DNA from 3 places in the Pseudomonas sp. PDM25 genome. Region 1 is predicted to be linked to each of the others. Evidence: predicted binding sites of a transcription regulator. Region 1 holds the regulator's gene; each other region holds the start of a gene.

Region 1 (7,357 bases):
GACCCTGTTGCGACTGGCGCTGAACGTGGCCTCCACGCGAGTGGTGATGCTCCACGGTCAGGACGGTCATGCCGCCGCGGGTAAGGTGATCCAGGCCTTCGGCGAGGTGGTGATCGGCGGTAACTACGTGGTCGGTATCGTCGTCTTCGCAATTTTGATGATCATCAACTTCGTCGTGGTGACCAAAGGTGCCGGGCGGATTTCCGAGGTGAGCGCGCGTTTCACCCTCGATGCGATGCCCGGTAAACAAATGGCCATCGACGCCGACTTGAACGCCGGCCTGATCGACCAGAACCAGGCCAAACTGCGGCGGATGGAAGTGGCCCAGGAAGCCGAGTTCTACGGTTCCATGGACGGTGCCAGCAAGTTCGTTCGCGGTGACGCCATTGCCGGCCTGCTGATTCTGTTCATCAACCTGATCGGCGGCATGGCGGTCGGTATCTTCCAGCACGGCATGTCCTTCGGCGATGCCGGTCGGGTGTACGCCTTGTTGACCATCGGTGACGGTTTGGTGGCGCAATTGCCATCACTGCTTTTATCGACAGCTGCCGCGATCATGGTGACCCGTGCTTCCGGTTCGGAAGACATGGGCAAGCAGATCAATCGCCAGATGTTCGCCTCGCCCAAAGCGTTGGCCGTGGCGGCGGGTTTGATGGCGGTGATGGGCCTCGTGCCGGGCATGCCGCACTTTTCCTTTCTCAGCATGGCAGCCCTGGCGGCGGGCGGTGCGTACCTGTTCTGGAAGAAGCAGAACGTGGTCAAGGTCCAGGCCTTGCAAGAGGTCAAGCGTCAGCAGGAGCTGCTGCCATCGCCGGCTCGCGCTCAGGAAACCAAGGAGCTTGGCTGGGATGACGTGACGCCGATCGACATGATCGGCCTGGAAGTCGGCTATCGGCTGATTCCGCTGGTGGACCGCAATCAGGGTGGTCAATTGCTGGCGCGGATCAAGGGTGTGCGCAAGAAGCTGTCCCAGGATCTGGGCTTCCTGATGCCGACGGTGCATATCCGTGACAACCTCGACCTGGCGCCGAGCGCCTACCGCCTGACCCTGATGGGGGTGATCCTGGCCGAAGCGGAGATTTACCCGGACCGCGAACTGGCAATCAACCCGGGCCAGGTCTACGGCACGCTCAACGGCATTACCGCCAAAGATCCGGCTTTCGGTCTGGAGGCGGTCTGGATCGAAATCAGCCAGCGTGCCCAGGCTCAATCCCTCGGTTACACCGTGGTCGATGCCAGTACGGTAGTGGCAACCCATTTGAACCAGATTTTGTACAAGCACTCGAGCGAGTTGATCGGTCACGAAGAAGTGCAGCAACTCATGCAATTGCTGGCTAAAAGCTCGCCAAAACTGGCCGAAGAGCTGGTGCCGGGCGTGGTGTCGCTGTCCCAGCTGCTCAAAGTATTGCAGGCGTTGTTGGCCGAACAGGTGCCAGTACGGGACATTCGCAGCATTGCCGAGGCCATCGCCAACAATGCCAGCAAGAGTCAAGATACTGCCGCGCTGGTGGCCGCGGTGCGCGTCGGTGTATCCCGCGCAATCGTCCAAAGCATTGTGGGGACTGACTCCGAGCTGCCAGTGATCACCCTGGAGCCAAGGTTGGAACAAATATTGCTCAATAGTCTTCAGAAGGCAGGACAAGGCTCGGAAGAGGGCGTTCTGCTGGAGCCAAGCATGGCTGAGAAACTGCAACGCTCGTTGATCGATGCGGCGCAGCGTCAGGAAATGCAAGGTCAACCGGTGATTCTGCTGGTAGCCGGTCCGGTTCGCGCGATGCTGTCGCGATTCGGCCGATTGGCAGTCCCGGGTTTGCATGTGTTGGCTTACCAGGAAATTCCTGACAACAAGCAAGTGACCATTGTTGCGACAGTAGGGCCCAACGGCTGAGGTAGTGGTTTATGCAAGTTAAGCGTTTTTTCGCCGCCGATATGCGTCAGGCCATGAAGCTGGTTCGTGATGAGCTGGGCGCTGATGCCGCCATCATTGGCAACCGCCGGATCGCTGGTGGTGTCGAGCTGACGGCTGCCCTGGATTACAAGTTGTCGGCGCTGGCTCCGCGCGTTCCGAACATGGAACTCGAAGACGAGCTGCGCAAGACCCAATCGCGGATCGTCACCGCCCAGGCCGAACTGAGCCTGCGCAGCGATGGCGAGAGCGATAAGTCCACCAATCGCCAATTGTTCGCCGGCCTGCCACTGACCGCCGCCGAGCCGCTGATCGAACCGACCTACACCGAACCCCGTCGTCCTGCACCGGCTGCGGCACCTGCCTCCGGCGGCGTCGACCCACGGGCGTTCGACTCGATGCGTTTCGAGCTCAACAGCCTGCGCGAACTGATGGAAGTGCAACTCGGCTCCCTGGCCTGGAATCAGCTGCAAGGCAGCCGTCCGGCCCAGGCCAATCTTTGGCGCCGCCTGCAACGCATCGGCCTGTCCGGCCCGTTGTCGCGCGATTTGCTGGCACTGATTACCGATATTGAAGAACCTCGTCAGGCCTGGCGCATGTTGCTGGCCCACCTGGCGCGGATGATCGCCACACCGGAAGTCGAGCCTCTGGAAGAGGGCGGCGTGATTGCCATGGTCGGCCCCGCCGGCATGGGCAAAACCACCACCCTGGCCAAACTCGCGGCCCGTTACGTGCTCAAGTACGGCGCGCAAAATATCGCGCTGGTCAGTATGGACAGCTACCGTATCGGTGCTCAGGAACAACTCAAGACGTTGGGCCGGATCCTCAATGTGTCGGTGACTCACGTCGATCCGGGGCAGTCACTGGTACAGGCGCTGGAGCCCTTGCTGCGCAAACGCGTGGTGCTGATCGATACTGCCGGCCTGCAGGCCAGCGATCCGGCGCTGCGCATGCAGCTCGAAAGCCTGGCCGGTCGTGGCATCAAATCGAAAAATTATCTGGTTTTGGCAACCACCAGCCAGAAACAGGTTCTAACCGCCGCTTATCACAGTTACAAGCGTTGTGGGCTGGCTGGCTGCATCCTGACTAAACTGGATGAAACGGCAAGTCTGGGCGAGGTGTTGAGCCTGGCCATCAGTCATGAATTGCCGGTGGCCTACCTGACCGATGGCCCGCGGATTCCGGATGATTTGCATCTCCCGCGTCGTCATCAGTTGGTCAGTCGCGCCGTAAGCGTGCAAATGCAAGAAGAACCCAGCGAAGAAGCCATGGCTGATATGTTCGCTGATATTTACCACAGCCCGACCAAGCAGGTCGGCTGAGGTACTAATGACAGTTTTTGTACCTACATCGATGGTCTGCCATGCATTGTTCCGTTTGTGAACGCGCAGCCAGTAATGTGGCCTCCGTCTAAGTAAGACAAGGTAAAGAAATTCATGGGCAGCATGCATCCCGTACAGGTGATCGCGGTGACCGGCGGCAAAGGTGGCGTCGGGAAGACTAACGTGTCAGTGAACTTGTCCCTGGCTCTAGCTGAGCTCGGTCGGCGCGTCATGCTGTTGGACGCCGATCTGGGGCTGGCGAACGTCGACGTCCTGCTGGGACTGACACCCAAACGTACTTTGGCCGACGTGATCGAAGGCCGCTGCGAGCTGCGCGACGTACTGTTGCAAGGCCCTGGCGGCATCCGCATCGTCCCGGCCGCGTCCGGCACACAGAGCATGGTTCATTTGAGCCCGGCCCAACACGCCGGCCTGATCCAGGCGTTCAGCGATATCGGCGACAACCTCGACGTGCTGGTGATCGACACCGCGGCGGGCATTGGTGACTCGGTCGTCAGCTTCGTCCGCGCAGCGCAAGAAGTCTTGCTGGTGGTTTGCGATGAGCCGACTTCCATCACTGACGCCTACGCACTGATCAAACTGTTGAACCGCGATTACGGCATGAACCGCTTCCGCGTCCTGGCCAACATGGCCCAGAGCCCGCAGGAAGGTCGCAACCTGTTCGCCAAGTTGACCAAGGTCACGGATCGCTTCCTCGACGTCGCCTTACAATACGTCGGTGCTGTGCCTTACGACGAAAGCGTGCGCAAGGCTGTGCAGAAGCAGCGCGCCGTCTACGAAGCCTTCCCGCGGTCCAAGTGTTCACTGGCGTTCAAGGCCATTGCACAGAAGGTCGATACCTGGCCGCTGCCTGCCAACCCGCGTGGGCACCTGGAGTTTTTCGTCGAGCGCCTCGTGCAACAAACCGCAGGACCGGTGCTATGACAGCCAGTGGCTACAACCTCTACAAGAAGTCGGCACGTGACGCGCAGTACGAGCTGATCGAGCGTTACGCGCCACTGGTTAAACGCATTGCCTACCACTTGCTGGCGCGTCTGCCGGCCAGTGTCCAGGTTGAAGATCTGATCCAGGCCGGGATGATCGGCCTGCTTGAAGTGTCAACCAAATACGACGCCAGCAAAGGCGCGAGTTTCGAGACGTACGCGGGCATACGAATCCGCGGCGCGATGCTCGACGAAGTACGCAAAGGGGACTGGGCGCCACGTTCGGTCCACCGCAATACCCGGATGGTCAGCGACGCCATTCGCTCGATTGAAGCTAAAACCGGCCGTGACGCTAAAGATCACGAGGTTGCGGCCGAACTCCAATTGAGTCTCGACGATTATTACGGGATTTTGAACGACACCCTGGGCAGCCGGTTATTCAGTTTCGACGATCTGTTGCAGGACGGCGAACACGAAGGGCTGCACGAGGATGGCGCCAGTGCACATCTGGAGCCGTCACGCGATCTGGAAGATGAACGCTTCCAGGCGGCGCTGGCGGACGCGATTGCCAATTTGCCGGAGCGTGAGCGACTGGTGTTGGCGCTGTACTACGACGAAGAGTTGAACCTCAAGGAAATCGGTGAGGTCCTGGGGGTCAGCGAATCTCGGGTCAGCCAGTTACACAGCCAGTGCGCGGCCCGTTTGCGGGGGCGTTTGGGGGAGTGGCGAGCGCGCTGAAGGCAGTGTGGGGACACTGCGAACGCGACTGGTGGGGTGTTGAACCGTACCGGTCCCGATCTGTTGTGCTCCAGACAGTCATCGAGTGCTTTGCCGGATTGATTGAAATGGCGCGTCCAGGTGCTGGGCGCGTTTAAGACTGCTTGGAGGTCGAATTGGACAAGAACATGAAAATCCTCATCGTTGATGACTTCTCAACGATGCGGCGGATCATTAAAAACCTGTTGCGTGACCTTGGGTTCACCAACACGGTCGAGGCCGACGATGGCACTACTGCCATTCCGGTGCTCAACAGCGGCAGCATCGACTTTCTGGTAACAGACTGGAACATGCCTGGCATGACCGGTATCGACCTGCTGCGCCACGTGCGTGCCGATGAAAAGCTCAAGCACCTGCCGGTGCTGATGGTGACCGCTGAAGCCAAGCGCGAGCAGATCATCGAGGCAGCCCAGGCCGGTGTTAACGGCTATGTGGTCAAGCCCTTCACGGCCCAGGCGTTAAAAGAAAAAATCGAGAAGATTTTCGAACGCATCGGTTGATGTGCGAAGCCACTGCGCCACGGGGGGAGCTATGGAGCATTACGAGTCTTCACAGGGCGATTTCGAATCGACTCTGAAAAAACACGCGGTCGAACTGGTCGAAAGCCTTGAAAAAGGCAGGTTCGGCGACGCTGTGCAATTGATCCATGAGCTCAATCAGACCCGTGACCGTGGCCTGTATCAAGAGGTGGGCAAGCTCACTCGCGAGCTGCATAGCGCGATCGTCAATTTCCAGATTGACCCGAACATGCCGCAAGCCGAGGAAGTCTCGCAGATCACGGACGCCACCGAGCGTCTGGGTTATGTGGTCAAGCTGACCGAGGCTGCTGCCAACCGCACCATGGACCTGGTGGAAAACGCCACGCCGCTGGTCAACGGCCTGAGCAACGAAGCCCAGGCCTTGAGCACCGACTGGGGACGGTTCATGCGTCGCGAAGTCGGGGCTGAAGAGTTCCGCGAGCTGGCTCGGCGAGTCGACGGTTTCCTGACACGCAGCAGCGAAGACAATCGCGTTGTGTCGAGCAACCTCAACGACATTCTGCTCGCTCAGGATTACCAGGACCTCACCGGTCAGGTGATCAAGCGTGTGACCCAATTGGTCACCGAAGTTGAAAGCAACCTGCTCAAGCTCGTGCTTATGGCCAGTCAGGTGGACCGCTTTGCGGGCATCGAACATGACCGTGAAGCGATGCTGGCAGAAAAAGATCCGCAAAAACATCTCTCTCAGGGTGAAGGTCCGCAGATTCATGCCGATAAAAGAGAAGACGTTGTGTCCGGTCAGGACGATGTAGACGATTTGCTTTCCAGCCTTGGATTCTAGGAGCACCCCTACACATGAGCTTCGGCGCCGATGAAGAGATCCTTCAGGATTTCCTGGTTGAGGCCGGCGAGATTCTAGAGCAACTGTCCGAACAGCTGGTCGAGCTTGAAAGCCGACCTGATGATGCGGACTTGCTCAATGCAATTTTTCGCGGTTTTCACACTGTAAAAGGAGGCGCCGGCTTCCTCCAGCTCAACGAGCTGGTGGAGTGCTGTCACATCGCCGAGAACGTGTTCGACATCCTGCGCAAGGGTGAACGTCGCGTCGACTCGGAACTGATGGACGTGGTTCTCGAAGCGCTGGATGCGGTGAACGGCATGTTTACCGAAGTCCGCGAGCGCAGCCCGATCACGGCTGCCACGCCGGAATTGCTGGCGGCACTGGCCCGACTGGCCGAGCCGCAAACCGCCGATGAAACGGCACCGGTCGCCGACGTGGTGGAAGAACCTGCCGCCGAGAGCGAATCGGGTGACATCACCGATAACGAATTCGAACAACTGCTGGACTCGCTGAACGCCGTCAAGGCTCAGGCAGAAGCCCCGGCCGCTGTGCCAGCGCCGAGCAGCAATGCAGCGGCCAGCGACGAAATCACCGATGCCGAGTTCGAGTCGTTGCTCGATCAACTGCACGGTAAAGGCCAGTTCGCCGTCGATGCGGTAGCCCCGGCGCCAGCCACACCGGCTGCCCCGAAAGCGGCAGGCGACAGCTCCGATATCACCGACGACGAGTTCGAAGCACTGCTCGATCAGCTGCACGGCAAGGGCAACTTTGCCGTTGATGCGCTGGAATCGGCCATTGCTGCGGTCCCGGCCCCGGCTGCGCCCACCGCTAAAGCGGCTGGGGGCGATCTGATCTCCGATCACGAGTTCGAATCGCTGCTCGACGAATTGCACGGCAAAGGCAAGTTCACTGAAGTCGGTACCGCGTCGGGCGCCAGCGCTCCGGTTGCGGCGCCAGCGGCCAAGGCTGTTGCACCGAAACCCGTTGCCAAAGCGCCCGAGCCTAAAGCCGAAGCGCCGAAGCCTGCCGCTGCTGCCCCGGCTCCGGCCCGTGCCGCGTCCGCGCCGCCAGCGGAAAAACCGGCCAGC
Region 2 (7,357 bases), on a different contig from region 1:
TTAGGCCGCGACAGGCCTTGGCGCAAGGGATAAGCGTCATAAGCCGGATGCCGACGGATGTGCCAGGCCAGCGCCAGCGCCATGCAGTTGGCGACAATAGCGGTGACCAGCCCGATGCCTATCAGCCCCAGTTTTGGCAGACCGAACATGCCGGTAATCAATGCGTAATTGAGCAGGAAGTTGGCCACGGTGCCGCCGAGGCTGATGACCATCACCGGTGTTGCCCGGCCGATGGCGCTGGTGAAGCCGCGCAGGGCCATGAAGCTCAGGTAGCCGGGCAGGGCGAACGGCAGAATCAGCAGGAACTGCCCGGCCGCGTGGACGTTGGTTTCGGTCTGGCCGAACAGCAGCAACACCGGTTTGAGGTTCCACAGCAACAGCCCGGCCACCAACGCCATCAACCACGCCAGCCATAACCCGGCCTGGGTCAGCCTGGCGGCGCCGACGATGTCGCCAGCACCCTGACGGATGGCCACGAGGGTGCCGACCGCCGCAATGACGCCAATGCAAAAGATCGACACGAACGAGTAAGTGGCGGCGCCCAAACCGCCACCGGCCAGCGCTTCGGGACTCAGGCGCGCCATCATCAAGGTGTCGGTGAGGACCATCAGCATGTGCGCCAACTGCGAGGCAATCAACGGCCCCGCCAGCCGCAGGATGGCCCAGAGTTCGGTACGTGCTGGATGCTGCATGGTCATCACGCTCGATAATTAAAGAGGGACAGGAAAGCGTCGATTCTCGGCGCTCTACGGGGTTTGCACAAAGGGATAAAAAGGATGGGTGGCATGATTCAAACTCATGCTGGAAGTTTCTGCTAGGGTGACCGAATCCCGCTATAGGAGCTTTCCGAATGTCCCGTCGTCTTCCTCCCTTGTATGCCCTGCGCGCATTCGAAGCGGCGGCGCGGCACAGCTCGTTTACCCGTGCGGCCGAAGAACTGTCGATCACCCAAAGTGCGGTCAGTCGGCACATTCGTACGCTCGAAGAGCATTTTGCCTGTCGGCTGTTTCACCGCAGTGGGCGCAATCTGCAACTGACCGAATCGGCGCGGTTGATCCTGCCCGGCATTCGCGAAGGCTTCACGGCCCTGGAGCGGGCCTGCAATACCTTGCGCGCCGAAGATGACATCCTGCGCATGAAAGCGCCGTCGACCCTGACCATGCGTTGGCTGCTGGCACGGCTCAGCCGCTTTCGGCACCTGCAACCGGGCAACGAGGTGCAATTGACCAGCGCCTGGATGGACGTCGACTCGGTGGACTTCAACCATGAACCATTCGACTGCGCCGTCATCCTCAGCAACGGTAATTTCCCACCGGACTGGGAGACGAGTTTCCTGTTCCCGGAAGAGCTGATTCCAGTCGGCGCGCCGAATCTTCTGCAGGATCAACCGTGGGATGTCGCACGGCTGGCCAGTGCCGAACTGCTGCACCCGACACCGGACCGTCGTGACTGGCGCAGTTGGCTGGAACGCATGGGGCTGACGGATCAGGTGTCGCTCAAGGGCGGGCAGGTGTTCGACACGCTGGAACTGGGCATGATCGCCGCCGCCCGAGGTTATGGCGTGTCCATGGGCGATTTGTTGATGGTGGCGGAGGATGTGGCTCAGGGGCGTCTGAGTCTGCCGTGGCCGACGGCCGTCGCCAGCGGTGAGAAATATTACCTGGTCTGGCCGAAAACCCGCCCCGGAGGTGAACGTTTGCGCAGGCTCAGCGACTTCCTGCAAGGCGAAGCCCGAGCAATGGAATTGCCCGACGTTCAACACTTGGGCTGAATCGATAGAGCCGTCGCAATGGCGGCCTTGAGCCATACCCCGGTTAATTACTCAAGTATTCCGATTTTCCGCCGAAAATGCAGGTGGAACCTTCGTGCAGGTTCGACGCAATTCCCATTATTAGAATTTTGCTGAGTGTGCAGCCAGATCAAGGAAGATCCGGTCGCTCGGCCAGGAGCTGTCATGTCTCAACCTCGTGCCCGGATCGCCTCACAGCTTGGTCTTGCGCTTGCCGTGATACTGGCGATTGTCATCAGCGGCAGTACCGTGTTCGCCCTGCGTTCGCTGGATTCCGCCAACCTTGCCACCCGCGAAGAGCACCTGGCCAGTGAAGCCCGGTTGCTGGCCGATCAGTTGAGTACCTTTCACGGCACGTTGCGTGAAAGCACCCAGCGCCTGAGTGGTCTGTTCGAGAAGCGCTTCAGCGCCGGTTTGAGCGTGCACCCGGATGAACCGGTGGCAGTAGCGGGCGCGCAGACGCCGGGCCTGCACCTGGGCAGCGAAGTGCTGAACAATAATTTCAAGGAAGTGGACGAGTTCAAGCAAATGACCGCCGGTGTTGCCACGGTGTTTGTGCGCAGCGGCGAAGACTTCATTCGGGTCAGCACGTCCCTGAGCAAACAGGACGGCAGCCGAGCCATCGGCACGCTGCTCGATCACGCGAACCCGGCGTATGCACGCTTGATGGCGGGGCAGAGTTACGTCGGTCGCGCCTTGCTCTTCGACCGCTCCTACATGACCCAATACACCCCCGTACGCGATATCAGCGGCAGGGTGATTGCCGTGCTGTTCGTAGGATTCGACTACACCGACGCGCAAAACGCGCAGTTCGCCAACCTCAAGCGCTTCCGTATCGGCCAGACCGGTTCCCTGGCGCTGCTGGATGAACAGAGCAAATGGCTGGTGCCGATCGCGGGTGTACAAGCGTTGGATCAAGCGGTCCCGGCCATCGTCAGTCTGGCGAAAACGCCGGGCAAGGGCGAGTTCTGGAGCGATAAGTCCGAAGACTTCTACAGCATTGCCGTACCGTTTGAAGGTGGCCCATGGTCGGTCGTGGCGAGCATGCCGAAAACCGAAATCCGTGCCGTGACCTGGAGTGTCGGCATTCAATTGGCGATTGGCAGTCTGCTGGCGATGTTGATCGCTGTGGGGGCGGCGGTCTGGTTGCTGCGCAGCAAACTCGCCCCTTTGGGTGATCTGGTGCGTCAGGCCGAAGCCTTGGGTGCCGGTGATTTGAGCGTGCGGCTGAACGTATCGAGCAACGACGAAATCGGTCAGCTGGCCCGTGCGTTCAACCAGATGAGCCAGGCGCTGTCGACCATGGTCGAGCACATCCGCAAGGCCTCGCAAGAGGTCAACAGCCGCGCCCAGGCCTTGTCCGGTCTGTCCGGTGGCGCCTATGAAGGGATGGAGCAGCAGTCGGGCGAAATCACCAGCATGGCCGGCGCCGTGGAAGAGTTCAGCGCCACCTCCCTGAACATTGCCGACAACATGGGCAGCACTCAGCGTCTGGCTCAAGAAAACGCGCAGCAAACCCAGATCGGTCGTACGTCGATGGACGAAGCGTCCTCGTCCCTGGAACAAATCGCCGGCGCGCTGAACAGCACGGCGACGGTGATCAATACCTTGGGCCAGCGCTCCCAGGAAATCGGCGGCATCGTCGGTGTGATTACCTCGATTGCCGAGCAGACCAACTTGCTGGCGCTCAACGCCGCCATCGAAGCCGCGCGTGCCGGTGAGCAGGGGCGTGGTTTTGCGGTGGTGGCCGATGAGGTGCGTAACCTGGCGTCGCGTACCCGTCAGGCCACTGATGAAATTTCCGGCATGATCCAAAGCATTCAGCAGGAAACCGGTAACGCCATCAGCACCATGGAACAGGGCAATGTGTTGATGCAGGAAGGGTTGTCGCGTAACGCCAATGTGGCTTCAGCCCTGGCGCGGATCGACGAGCAGAGCCGTTCGGCCGGTGAGCAGTTTGCCGCGATTACCACGGCGACTCAGGAACAGAGCAGTACTGCGACGTTGCTCAGCAGTAACCTGCAAAGCATTGCCCTGGCGAACAGTGAACAGCGGGAAGTGGTGTCCAATCTGGCGATCACCGCCAAAGAGCTGGAGAAGCTGGCGGCGGATTTGCGGCATGAGGTTGACCGGTTTCGTTGAGGTGCCGCTGATATAGCCATCGTCGGAACGCCGCCCGGAGCCGGCTCGCTCCCACAAGGTTATGTGTCGTTCCGCTCTCTTGTGAACGACACAAAACCCTGTGGGAGCGGGCTTGCTCGCGAATGGAGTCACCTCAATTCAGGATCTGTCCCCTAGCTAGTTACACTTGGCATTGCTGGACACTTCCTTGGTCGCCTGTTTCAGCTGGCTACCCAGTTCTGCCGCATTGGTGCTGTTGTAAACCCGGCCACCGGTGTTTTCAGCGATGCAACGTGACGGGCCACCGGCACCGATTTTCACCACGTTGACCCGCAGGCGCGGCTGTTCCCTGGCGATTCGGCGGGACACCGCGCAAGCATCTTTATCGCAACCGTCCTCGCCGTCGACGAACATCACGATCACTGCATCGTTATTGCGCCCGTCGACCTTGCTGGCGGCGTAGGCCAGGCTGTCGGCCAGTGGCGTGCCATCGTTGGGAACCAGACCGCGAATCCCGTTGATCAATCGCTGACGATCGCCAAACTTGAACACGCCCTGGTCCGGTGTTCTTTCGCAACCGGCGAAGGTGATCAGGCGCGTGTCGATCTTCGGGTCCAGCCCATTGATCATGCCGGCCAGCGAGTCCTTGGCGACATCCATGCGGCTGGGCTTGGCGAAGATCTGCATGGTGCGGTTCGGGTCCAGGTACTTGTTCATCTCATTGCCGAAGAACCAGTCCTCATCGGATTTCACCGACTTGATGTTCAAATCCATCGAACCCGAGGTGTCGAGTACCACCACAAATTGCGGCGGCACGGCATCAGGCGCTTTTTTACGGCACGCGTAGTTGTCCAGCGTCGGGGCTGGAGGTGGCGGCGGTGGAGGTGGCGGCGGTGGCGGCGCGGCCACGACCGGTTTTGGTGGTGGGACCGGCTTCGGCGGCGGCACGGGTGCTGGTTCGGGCACGGGCTCTGGTTCCGGAACAGGTTCCGGTTCCACGGCAGGCTCGGGAACAGGCTCGACCGGTTTCTCGACGGGCGCCACCACGGGCGCTACCGGCGCAACCGGTGGAACCACGACAACCGGCTCACGGTGCAAGAACCACCAGAGCCACAGCGCCAGAAGCAGCAACAACAACGCGAGCAAGGCCGCCGCGATCCACCAGCCACGGCGCGATGGCGGTACGACCGGCACCACCGGAACGACCGGCGGTACGATCGGTTTGGGCGGGCGCTGGTTCCAGCGCACTACCAAAGGCTCACCGTTGAGGCTGTAAAGTTTGTCCAGCTCCGGTGTGCCGAGCAGGCTGCGCAGGTCTTCGGCTTCCGTCGGTTGACCGCGTCTTTGCAGTTCGTCCGCCAGTTGCCCGAGGGACGTCTGGCGCACTTCATAGGTTTCCAGCAAACGTCGTTGCGCGTCCTCGTTGAGGTCGGCGTAGGGCGTAGGTTGGCCACCCAGTTCGGTCCACCATTCCAGCACGTCGCCGCTGCCCATCCGCGGGATGGCAAACAGGCTGGCGACGGTCGGCGGAAAGTGTTTCTGGATGAGGGCGACTTTAGCTTGCAGCGCACTCATCCCCTCCGGTGTGGCTTGCGCATCCCTGATGACCCGCTGCATGACGACGATTCCTGAAAAAGTGCAGGCCTTCAACGGGAGGCCTGCGGGGTGAAAAGTTACTCTTCGTAGCCGAGGCTGAATTGCAGCTGATTGACCTTCTTCTGCAACGCCTTCAGCTCTTCCTGCTTGGCCTTCAGCGTCGCTGGAGTGGCTTTGGTGGCAGGCGTTGCCTGCGAAGCCTTGAGCTGCTGCTCGAGACCGGCGATCTGCTTTTTCACCTGGCTTTCATTGCCATGCCGGGCCTTGAGCGAGGCCAGCAGTTGTCCCAGCGACTGATTCAGCGCCGCCTGGGCTTTCTGCTGGCTGGCCAGGTCGGTTTTGGTGCTCAGTTGCTGGGCCTGAATGTTCTCGTACACCTTACGGAACATTGCGTTTTGCTGACGGGACTCGCTCAGGGCCAGTTCCTTCTGCTTGACCTGATCGCTGTAGCCACCGGAGTAGTCGCAGTTCATCTTGGTCAGCATGCTGCTGTCGCGATTGGTCGCATCGCATTCGCCCGGTTGGGTCGCGCAACCGCTCAAGGCCAGGACGGCGGTGAGGACCGCCAGTTGTCGTAACGTCATGTGCTTAGCCCAGGGTGATGGCGGAGCGTTGGCTGTACAGACCGTCGACTTCCTTCTGCAGGGCAGCGACTTTCTGGTTCATTTTCTTAATGTTCATGTCCACCTGCTTGATCTCGGCGCCAGTGGCGCCTTGTGCACGCTCGGCGTCTGCCACTTTGGTGTACTCGGTGACTTTGATGCGCATGTTGCCGAGGTCTTTCCGCAGGCGCGCGATGTTCGAATCGATCTCGGCGATTTGCTCCTGGGCCTGGATCTTGTCGACTTTCTTGTTGGCGATGTCCTTTTTGATCCGGGCGATTTTCGCCTGATCATCATTGATCACTTGCTGAGCGGTCGCGGTACGGGCGATCACGTTCTGGGTGTCTTGTTCGACGTCGCTGTTCATTTTAGCCAAGCGGGTGGTGGTGTCGGCGTATTCGGTGCGACGCTGATCCAGGTAGTAGTTCGCGCCCATGGCCACGCCACACGCGGTAATACCGGCGGCGACGGCGCACACGGCTTTGTTGTTGCTGTTGGACAGCGCGCAAGCGAGGATGCCGACACCGGCGCCCATGGCGCAGGCCTGATAGCCGGACTTGCTGAAGAACTCTGCATCCTGCCCCTGGGTCAGGCGCGGGTCGGTGCCGTCGCTGTCGCCGAGCATGGAGCTACCGGTGTTGGCGCAACCGGTCAGCAACAGGCTGCCGGCGACAACGAAAGCGATCTGTAGCTTGAAGCGAGTCCAAAGGCTGCGCGACATGGTGAAACTCCTCGGTGACGGTGTTGACGAGTTGTTATTAAGGTGAGTTATTGGGTAACGGTTTTGCAGCTGTTCAGCCAGGCTTCAGTGTCGATCTTCTGCTTTTGCAGGAACGCCTTCTGATTGGCCCAGTGGGTGCGCAAGTAAGGTTTGAGGTCTTGCAGCTGTTTGTTGCGGGTGATGATTTCTTCCATCACCGGGACCTGCGTTTCAAGCAATGGCTGGCCGTACAAGGTCGCCGATTCCACCAGGCTGCTGGCATAGTAGCGGCTGAGCTTGTGCAGGCGATCCTTCTGCTCGTCGAGCTTGCCTTTGCGCATGTCGCAACTGGCGTCTTTGTCCGCGCTTTCGCAATTGAGCTTGTAGTTCTTTTGCAGGAAGTCCAAGTACTGGCCGTCGTCTAGCATCTTGGTGCACAAGAATGCGCCCAGATTGAGGCTGGCGCGAATCGCCTGGTCACGGGTTTCTTCCTGCTGCTGGTTGCTGGCGCGCAACTTGTTTTCCAGGGCCTGGAGTTTTTCCTTGAGC
Region 3 (7,357 bases), on a different contig from region 1:
GGTTTGCAAGTCGACGCCCAACGGTTGCACGAAAACGTTCTTGACCCCCAGCCCGATCAGTTTGTCGGCCATGACCTGGCTGGGTGCCAGAACCCGATCGAAGTTGCCATAGAGCTTGCTGACATAAGCTTCGACGTTGGTGGTGACCCAGTTGCCCATGCGATTGCTGACCAGCAGCGGCAAGTCCGAATGATAAAAGCCGATCACCGGGACATCGAGTTGCCGCCGGGCATCGAGGGCCGCCCATGCGGTGAGGTAGGGGTCGCCGACCTCGATCAGGTCGGGCTGCAAATCCTGCAGAACATTGCGCCATGGCGCGAGACGGAGAGGGAAGCGATAGCCTTTGCCAAAGGGCAGGGCGGGGGCCGGAACCGTGTAGACGCCATCTTGTTCACTGAAGTAAGCCCCAGGAATCAACAGGCTGTGGCGAATGCCTGGCTTGATGCTCAGGCGACGGTGTTTTGCATCCAGATAAGTGCGCACGCCACCGCTGGCAGGGGCGTAGAACATGGTTATGTCAGCGATATGCACGATGAACATCCCTCCGGTCCGTTGTTCTCCCTTGGTTGACCTTTATGAAGGATAGATGTTCGGTTGGGGTTTTGTGGCGGGGCAGCGAGGTTTGCGGTGTCTGGAAGGCCGCCTTCGCGAGCAAGCCCGCTCCCACATTAGATCTCATTGCCGCCGCAGATCAATGTGGGAGCGGGCTTGCTCGCGAAGAGGGCGGTTCAGACACTAAATACGGAAACTGCCCACCAATTGTTTAAGCCGCGCCGCCTGCTGCTCAAGATCCGCACACGCCCGCAACGTCGACTGCAGGTTTTCCACCCCTTCCTGATTCAGTGTGTTGATCTCGGTAATGTCCACATTGATCGACTCAACCACCGCCGTCTGCTCCTCGGTCGCCGTGGCCACCGACTGGTTCATCCCGTCAATCTCGCCGATACGCAACGTCACGCTGTTCAACCGCTCGCCGGCCAGGTTGGCGATTTCGACGCTGTCCTGGCTGTGGCGCTGGCTGTCGCTCATGGTGCTGACGGATTCGCGGGCGCCGACTTGCAGCTCCTCGATCATGGTCTGCACCTGTTGCGCCGATTCCTGAGTGCGGTGCGCCAGGTTGCGCACCTCATCGGCCACCACGGCAAAACCACGTCCGGCTTCACCGGCGCGCGCCGCTTCGATGGCCGCGTTCAGCGCCAGCAGGTTGGTTTGTTGGGAGATGCTGGTGATCACTTCGAGAATCTGCCCGATGTTCACGGTTTTGCTGTTCAGCGATTCGATGTTGGTGCTCGAGGCGCTGAGCATGCTCGACAGCTGATTCATCGCGACAATGCTGCGATCCACCACTTGCTGGCCATCTTCGGCCAGGCTGCGGGCATCGCTGGCCTGACTCGATGCTTGTGCGGCGTTACGGGCGATTTCCTGAGCAGCGGCGCCGAGCTGGTTGATCGCCGCGGCCACGCTGCTGGTGCGCGAAGCCTGTTGGTCGGAGTTGAACATCGACGAGTTCGAGGCGGCCACTACCCGCAGCGCCACTTCGTTGACTTGCCCGGTGGCCGACGACACTTCGCGAATCGAACCGTGAATGCGTTCCACGAAGCGGTTGAACGCGGTACCGAGGACACCGAATTCGTCGTTGTTCACGATGGTCAGGCGTTTGGTCAGGTCGCCTTCGCCGTCGGCGATGTCTGCCATGGCGCGGGTCATCACGTGCAGCGGCTGGATCAGGATGCGGATCAGCATGCCCAGCAGCGCGATGATGATGGCCACGGCAATCACCGTCGCAACGAGCGCCGAGGCGCGGAATTCGCTGAGCTTGGAGAAGGCTTTGTCCTTGTCCACCGACAGACCGATGTACCAGTTGACTGAGGACAGCCCTTTGATCGGGGTAAAGGTCACGATGCGAGTCTTGCCGTCGACGTCGACTTCACTGAAGTCGCTGCTGATACGTGGGGTGTTTTTCGGATACGCCTCGCTCAGGGACTTCATCACCAGCGCTTTGTCCGGGTGGACCAGGATTTTTCCGTCGGCGCCGACCAGAAAGGCATAACCCATGCCGTCGAAGTCCAGAGCGTTGAGGCTGTCGGTGATCACCTGCAAGCTCAAGTCACCGCCCACCACGCCGATGTTTTGACCGTCCTTGAGTACGCTGTCAACGATGGAAATCACCAACTGGCCAGAAGCCAGGTCGATGTAGGGCTCGGTCAGGGCAGAACCGCTGGTGCTTTGCGCGCTCTTGTACCAAGGGCGGGCACGAGGGTCATAACCGTCGGGCATCTTGCTGTCCGGGCGAATGATGAAGGTGCCATCTTTGTTGCCCAGGTAGGCGCCCATAAAGGTCGACGACACCGCCTTCTGTTCCAGCAGGTTGGAAACATTGGCTGTATCTGCGTTCAAGGCAACGGTTTGCGACAGGTTTTCGATCAGCAGGCTGCGACCGGCCAGCCAGGTTTGAATGTTTTTTGCAGTGACGCTGCCCATTTCCTGCAAGTAGTTGTCCAGATCGCGGCGTATCGCATTGCGCTGCAAATAGTCGTTGTACAGCGTAAACGAGGCGAAGGCGGCAATGACGATGAGGGCGGCGGCCAGCAGGATTTTATGGCTGAAGCGCAGATTTTTGTTCATGGCTCGGGGTGTCCGCTAAGGTCTTATTGTTCGGGGCGCGTTGCTGCTGATGCGCGCAAAATGAGTGCGCAATGGAGCGAGTCGGTAATTCCTGCTCTCCATAGGGGAATGTCGGACCTTGCTTTCAATTGGGTCTCTCGCTTATTTCTATCGGCCGTGAAGGATCAAAGATTAACCATGGGTGACAAAATGCCTGACTCATTACAACTCGTTATCGGTGCTGACCTCGCCGGGCAGCCGATTGCCCAGGCCATGCGTCTGGCGAACCGTCATGGTTTGATCGCGGGCGCTACCGGGACGGGCAAAACGGTCACCTTGCAACGGATGGCCGAAGCCTTCAGCGATGCCGGCGTGGCGGTGTTCGCCGCCGATATCAAGGGTGACCTGTGCGGTCTGGGCGCCGCCGGCAACCCTCAAGGCAAAATCGCCGAGCGGATCGCCGGGATGCCCTGGCTGAACCATATGCCTCAAGCGTATCCGGTGACCCTGTGGGACATTCACGGTCAGTCCGGTCATCCGTTGCGCACAACCTTGAGCGAAATGGGGCCGTTATTGATTGGCAGCCTGCTGGAGCTGACTGACAGTCAACAGTCGGCGCTGTACGCCGCGTTCAAGGTGGCGGACCGTGAAGGGCTGTTGTTGCTGGACCTCAAGGACCTGAAGGCACTGCTCAATCACCTGCGTGACAACCCCGAATTGCTGGGTGACGACGCCGCGCTGATGACCACCGGTTCCAGTCAGGCACTGTTGCGGCGTCTGGCGACCCTTGAACAGCAGGGCGCCGAAGCGCTGTTCGGTGAGCCGGCGCTGCAACTCGAAGACATTCTGCAGCCGACCGCCGAGGGGCGTGGGCGCATTCACCTGCTTGATGCCAGCCGTCTGGTGCATGAAGCGCCGAAGGTCTACGCGACGTTCCTGTTGTGGTTGCTGGCGGAACTGTTCGAGCAATTGCCGGAGCGCGGGGATTCGGACAAACCGCTGCTGGCGTTGTTTTTCGACGAAGCGCATTTATTGTTCGCCGGTACGCCAAAGGCTTTGCAGGAACGTCTTGAGCAGGTGGTGCGGCTGATACGCTCGAAAGGCGTTGGTGTGTATTTCGTCACGCAATCGCCGGGCGACTTGCCGGATGACGTGCTGGCCCAGCTCGGTCTGCGCGTTCAGCATGGCCTGCGTGCGTTCACCGCCAAGGAACAGAAATCCTTGCGAGCGGTGGCCGAAGGCTTCCGGCCGAACCCGGCGTTCGATGCCTTGGCGGTACTGACCGAGCTTGGGATCGGTGAGGCGTTGGTCGGCACGTTGCAGGACAAGGGCACGCCGGAGATGGTCCAGCGGGTGTTGGTGGCACCGCCGCAATCGCGGATCGGGCCGCTGAGCGAGACTGAACGCACGGTGCTGATCGCCGGTTCGCCGTTTAAGGGGCGGTATGACAAACCCATCGATCGTGAATCGGCTTATGAAGTGTTGATGGGGCGCAAAGGGTTGGCGCCAGAACCTGACGCTGTTCCGGGGAAACCGGCAGCCGAAGAGCCAAGCTTCACCGACAAGGCCGGGGAATTCCTCGGCACCGCGGCGGGGCAGGCACTGAAATCAGCGATGCGCCAGGCGGCCAATCAATTGGGCCGACAGTTGGTACGCGGTCTGATGGGCTCGTTGCTCGGCGGCAGCAAACGCCGCTGAACATCTGGTGGGGCGCAATCAATGTGGGAGCGGGCTTGCTCGCGAAGAGGGAGTGTCAGTCGACATGTATGTTGCCTGACACACCGCATTCGCGAGCAAGCCCGCTCCCACATTGGGTTCTATGTCAGGTTTTGGGTTTAGCGTGCGCCGCCAGCCGTTCCAGCGCTGCCCGAAGATTCGGATCGCTGATCCCGTCGGCCGTGGCCTGAATGGTCGCGCCAGCATCAGTCGACAAGCTGATGGTATGGCCAGCCGCCCCTTGCTGAACCGTAGGAGGCTGAACCTTGAACAGAATTCGCGTCAAACTGGCGAATTCGTCGAACATCTGTAATTGCCGTTGCAGACGCTTTTGCTGATAACGCAGGCGGGTCGCCCAATGACCGTCGGTCACTATCAGCAACAAACTGCCTTCGCGCCACGACGCCACATGGCAATGCTCGCGGGCGGCGGGTTGCAATTGGCTTTCCAGCAGACGTTGTAAATGACCCAGGCGTTGAGCGTGGCCGAAGATGGCTTTCAGCGGTTTGGCTTCGCGAAGCAGGACGGCGGGTGCTCTGGCCGTAAGAGGGCGGAATGCCATGATCAGACACCTGAAGTAACAGAGCGGCCATGGTAGCAGAAAGCACCGGATGCACCCGAGCCATTGCTTTGCGAGCGCTTTACCCATTAAATCAACAAGTAACTTCTGCCGTGAATGGCTTGAAGTTCAGCAAAAAGCCCTTATTTTAAGTGAGCCCCGTCAAAGCGCTGAGCCAGCATCGTGGAATAACGCCACTTTCCTCACCACCGTTTCCGGGTAGAATGCTCGTTCGCATGCGGCCATGAGGGCTGCTCGGGCGACTCACGGGGCCGCCCTCCATCCCTTTAGTGTGGAAGATCCTGCCGATATGTTTGCGCCTTTGTTAAAGAAACTTTTTGGAAGCAAGAACGAGCGTGAAGTCAAACGCATGCTCAAGACGGTGCAACTCGTCAATGCCTTCGAAGAGCAAATGGTGGCCCTTTCGGACGATCAATTGCGTGCCAAGACAGACGAGTTCAAGGCCCGCATCGCCAAAGGGGAAACTCTCGACAAGCTGCTGCCAGAAGCCTTTGCGGTCGCCCGCGAAGCCGGTAAGCGCGTCATGGGTATGCGCCACTTCGACGTCCAGTTGATCGGCGGCATGACCTTGCATGAAGGCCAGATCGCAGAAATGCGTACCGGTGAAGGCAAGACCCTGGTGGCAACACTGGGCGTTTACCTCAACGCGCTGTCCGGCAAGGGCGTGCACGTTGTGACGGTGAACGACTACCTGGCCCGTCGTGACGCCAACTGGATGCGTCCGCTCTACGAATTCCTCGGCATGACGGTCGGCGTGGTCACACCATTCCAGCCGCCGGAAGAGAAGCGCGCTGCTTACGCCGCCGACATCACCTACGGCACCAACAACGAATTCGGTTTCGACTACCTGCGCGACAACATGGCGTTCAGCATGGAAGAAAAATTCCAGCGCGAACTCAATTTTGCCGTGATCGACGAAGTCGACTCCATCCTCATCGACGAAGCCCGTACCCCGCTGATCATTTCCGGTCAGGCCGAGGACAGCTCCAAGCTGTACATCGAGATCAACAAACTGATCCCGCAGCTTGAGTTGCACATCGAAGAAGTCGAAGGCGAAGTCACCAAGGCCGGCCACTACACCGTCGACGAGAAGACCCGTCAGGTCGAGCTCAACGAAGCCGGTCACCAGTTCATCGAAGACATGCTGACCCGCATTGGCCTGCTGGCTGAAGGCGAGAGCCTGTACTCGGCGCACAACCTCGGTCTGCTGACTCACGTCTATGCCGGTCTGCGCGCTCATAAACTGTTCAATCGCAACATCGAATACATCGTGCAGGACGGTCAGGTCGTACTCGTCGACGAACACACCGGCCGTACCATGCCGGGTCGCCGCCTCTCCGAAGGCCTGCACCAGGCCATCGAAGCCAAAGAAGGGCTGAACATTCAGGCCGAAAGCCAGACCCTCGCCTCGACCACGTTCCAGAACTACTTCCGTCTGTACAACAAGCTGTCCGGCATGACCGGTACCGCTGACACCGAAGCGTTCGAATTCCACCAGATCTACGGTCTGTCGGTGATGGTTATCCCGCCGAACAAACCGCTGGCGCGTAAAGACTACAACGACCTGGTGTTCCTGACCGCTGAAGAGAAATACGCAGCGATCATCAACGACATCAAGGAATGCATGACCCAGGGCCGTCCGGTGCTGGTGGGTACTGCAACCATTGAAACTTCCGAGCACATGTCTGCGTTGCTGCAGAAGGAAGGCATCGAACACAAGGTTCTGAACGCCAAGTTCCACGAAAAAGAAGCCGAGATCATTGCCCAGGCCGGTCGCCCAGGCGCACTGACCATCGCCACCAACATGGCCGGTCGTGGTACCGACATCCTGTTGGGCGGCAACTGGGAAGTGGAAGTGGCCTCGCTGGAAGAGCCAACCCCTGAGCAAATTGCCCAGATCAAGGCCGACTGGCAGAAACGTCACCAGCAAGTGCTCGAGTCGGGCGGTTTGCAGGTGATTGCATCCGAGCGTCATGAATCGCGCCGTATCGACAACCAGCTGCGTGGTCGTGCCGGTCGTCAGGGTGACGCCGGTTCCAGCCGTTTCTACCTGTCGCTGGAAGACAGCCTGATGCGCATCTTCGCCTCTGATCGGGTGAAGAACTTCATGAAGGCCCTGGGCATGCAGCCTGGCGAGGCGATCGAGCACCGCATGGTGACCAACGCCATCGAGAAGGCTCAGCGCAAGGTTGAAGGCCGCAACTTCGACATTCGCAAGCAACTGCTCGAGTTCGATGACGTCAACAACGAACAACGTAAAGTGATCTATCACATGCGTAACAGTTTGTTGGCCGCCGACAACATCGGTGAAACCATCGCCGACTTCCGTCAGGACGTGCTCAACGCCACCGTCAGCGCACACATTCCACCGCAATCGCTGCCTGAGCAGTGGGACGTGGCCGGTCTGGAAGCGGCGTTGCAGAGCGACTTCGGTGTGGCACTGCCGATCCAGAAATG

What was found. The regulator FliA, encoded in region 1, starts transcription of late flagellar genes. The targets are predictions, from matches to a motif close to CTAAAGTTTNNNNNNNNNNNGCCGNTAA.
Region 2: KW848_RS09000 (methyl-accepting chemotaxis protein) is a predicted target of FliA. The motif match lies at 1,822-1,849, and genes of this name have one in related genera.
Region 3: KW848_RS28885 (methyl-accepting chemotaxis protein) is a predicted target of FliA. The motif match lies at 2,773-2,800, and genes of this name have one in related genera.

Annotation. Positions count from the first base shown of each region.
Region 1 covers NZ_JAHUWL010000003.1:527,486-534,842, forward strand. Annotated here, with positions in the region: gene flhA (flagellar biosynthesis protein FlhA) at 1-1,888, shown strand, start outside; gene flhF (flagellar biosynthesis protein FlhF) at 1,900-3,228, shown strand; gene fleN (flagellar synthesis regulator FleN) at 3,343-4,173, shown strand; gene fliA (RNA polymerase sigma factor FliA) at 4,170-4,910, shown strand; gene KW848_RS07940 (chemotaxis response regulator CheY) at 5,078-5,449, shown strand; gene KW848_RS07945 (protein phosphatase CheZ) at 5,481-6,269, shown strand; gene KW848_RS07950 (chemotaxis protein CheA) at 6,284-7,357, shown strand, end outside.
Region 2 covers NZ_JAHUWL010000004.1:180,258-187,614, forward strand. Annotated here, with positions in the region: gene KW848_RS08990 (NorM family multidrug efflux MATE transporter) at 1-692, opposite strand, end outside; gene KW848_RS08995 (LysR substrate-binding domain-containing protein) at 851-1,771, shown strand; gene KW848_RS09000 (methyl-accepting chemotaxis protein) at 1,955-3,931, shown strand; gene KW848_RS09005 (VWA domain-containing protein) at 4,088-5,527, opposite strand; gene KW848_RS09010 (hypothetical protein) at 5,584-6,090, opposite strand; gene KW848_RS09015 (hypothetical protein) at 6,095-6,829, opposite strand; gene KW848_RS09020 (SUMF1/EgtB/PvdO family nonheme iron enzyme) at 6,877-7,357, opposite strand, start outside.
Region 3 covers NZ_JAHUWL010000022.1:69,145-76,501, forward strand. Annotated here, with positions in the region: gene KW848_RS28880 (glycosyltransferase family 1 protein) at 1-540, opposite strand, end outside; gene KW848_RS28885 (methyl-accepting chemotaxis protein) at 736-2,625, opposite strand; gene KW848_RS28890 (helicase HerA-like domain-containing protein) at 2,815-4,302, shown strand; gene KW848_RS28895 (DUF721 domain-containing protein) at 4,427-4,882, opposite strand; gene secA (preprotein translocase subunit SecA) at 5,190-7,357, shown strand, end outside.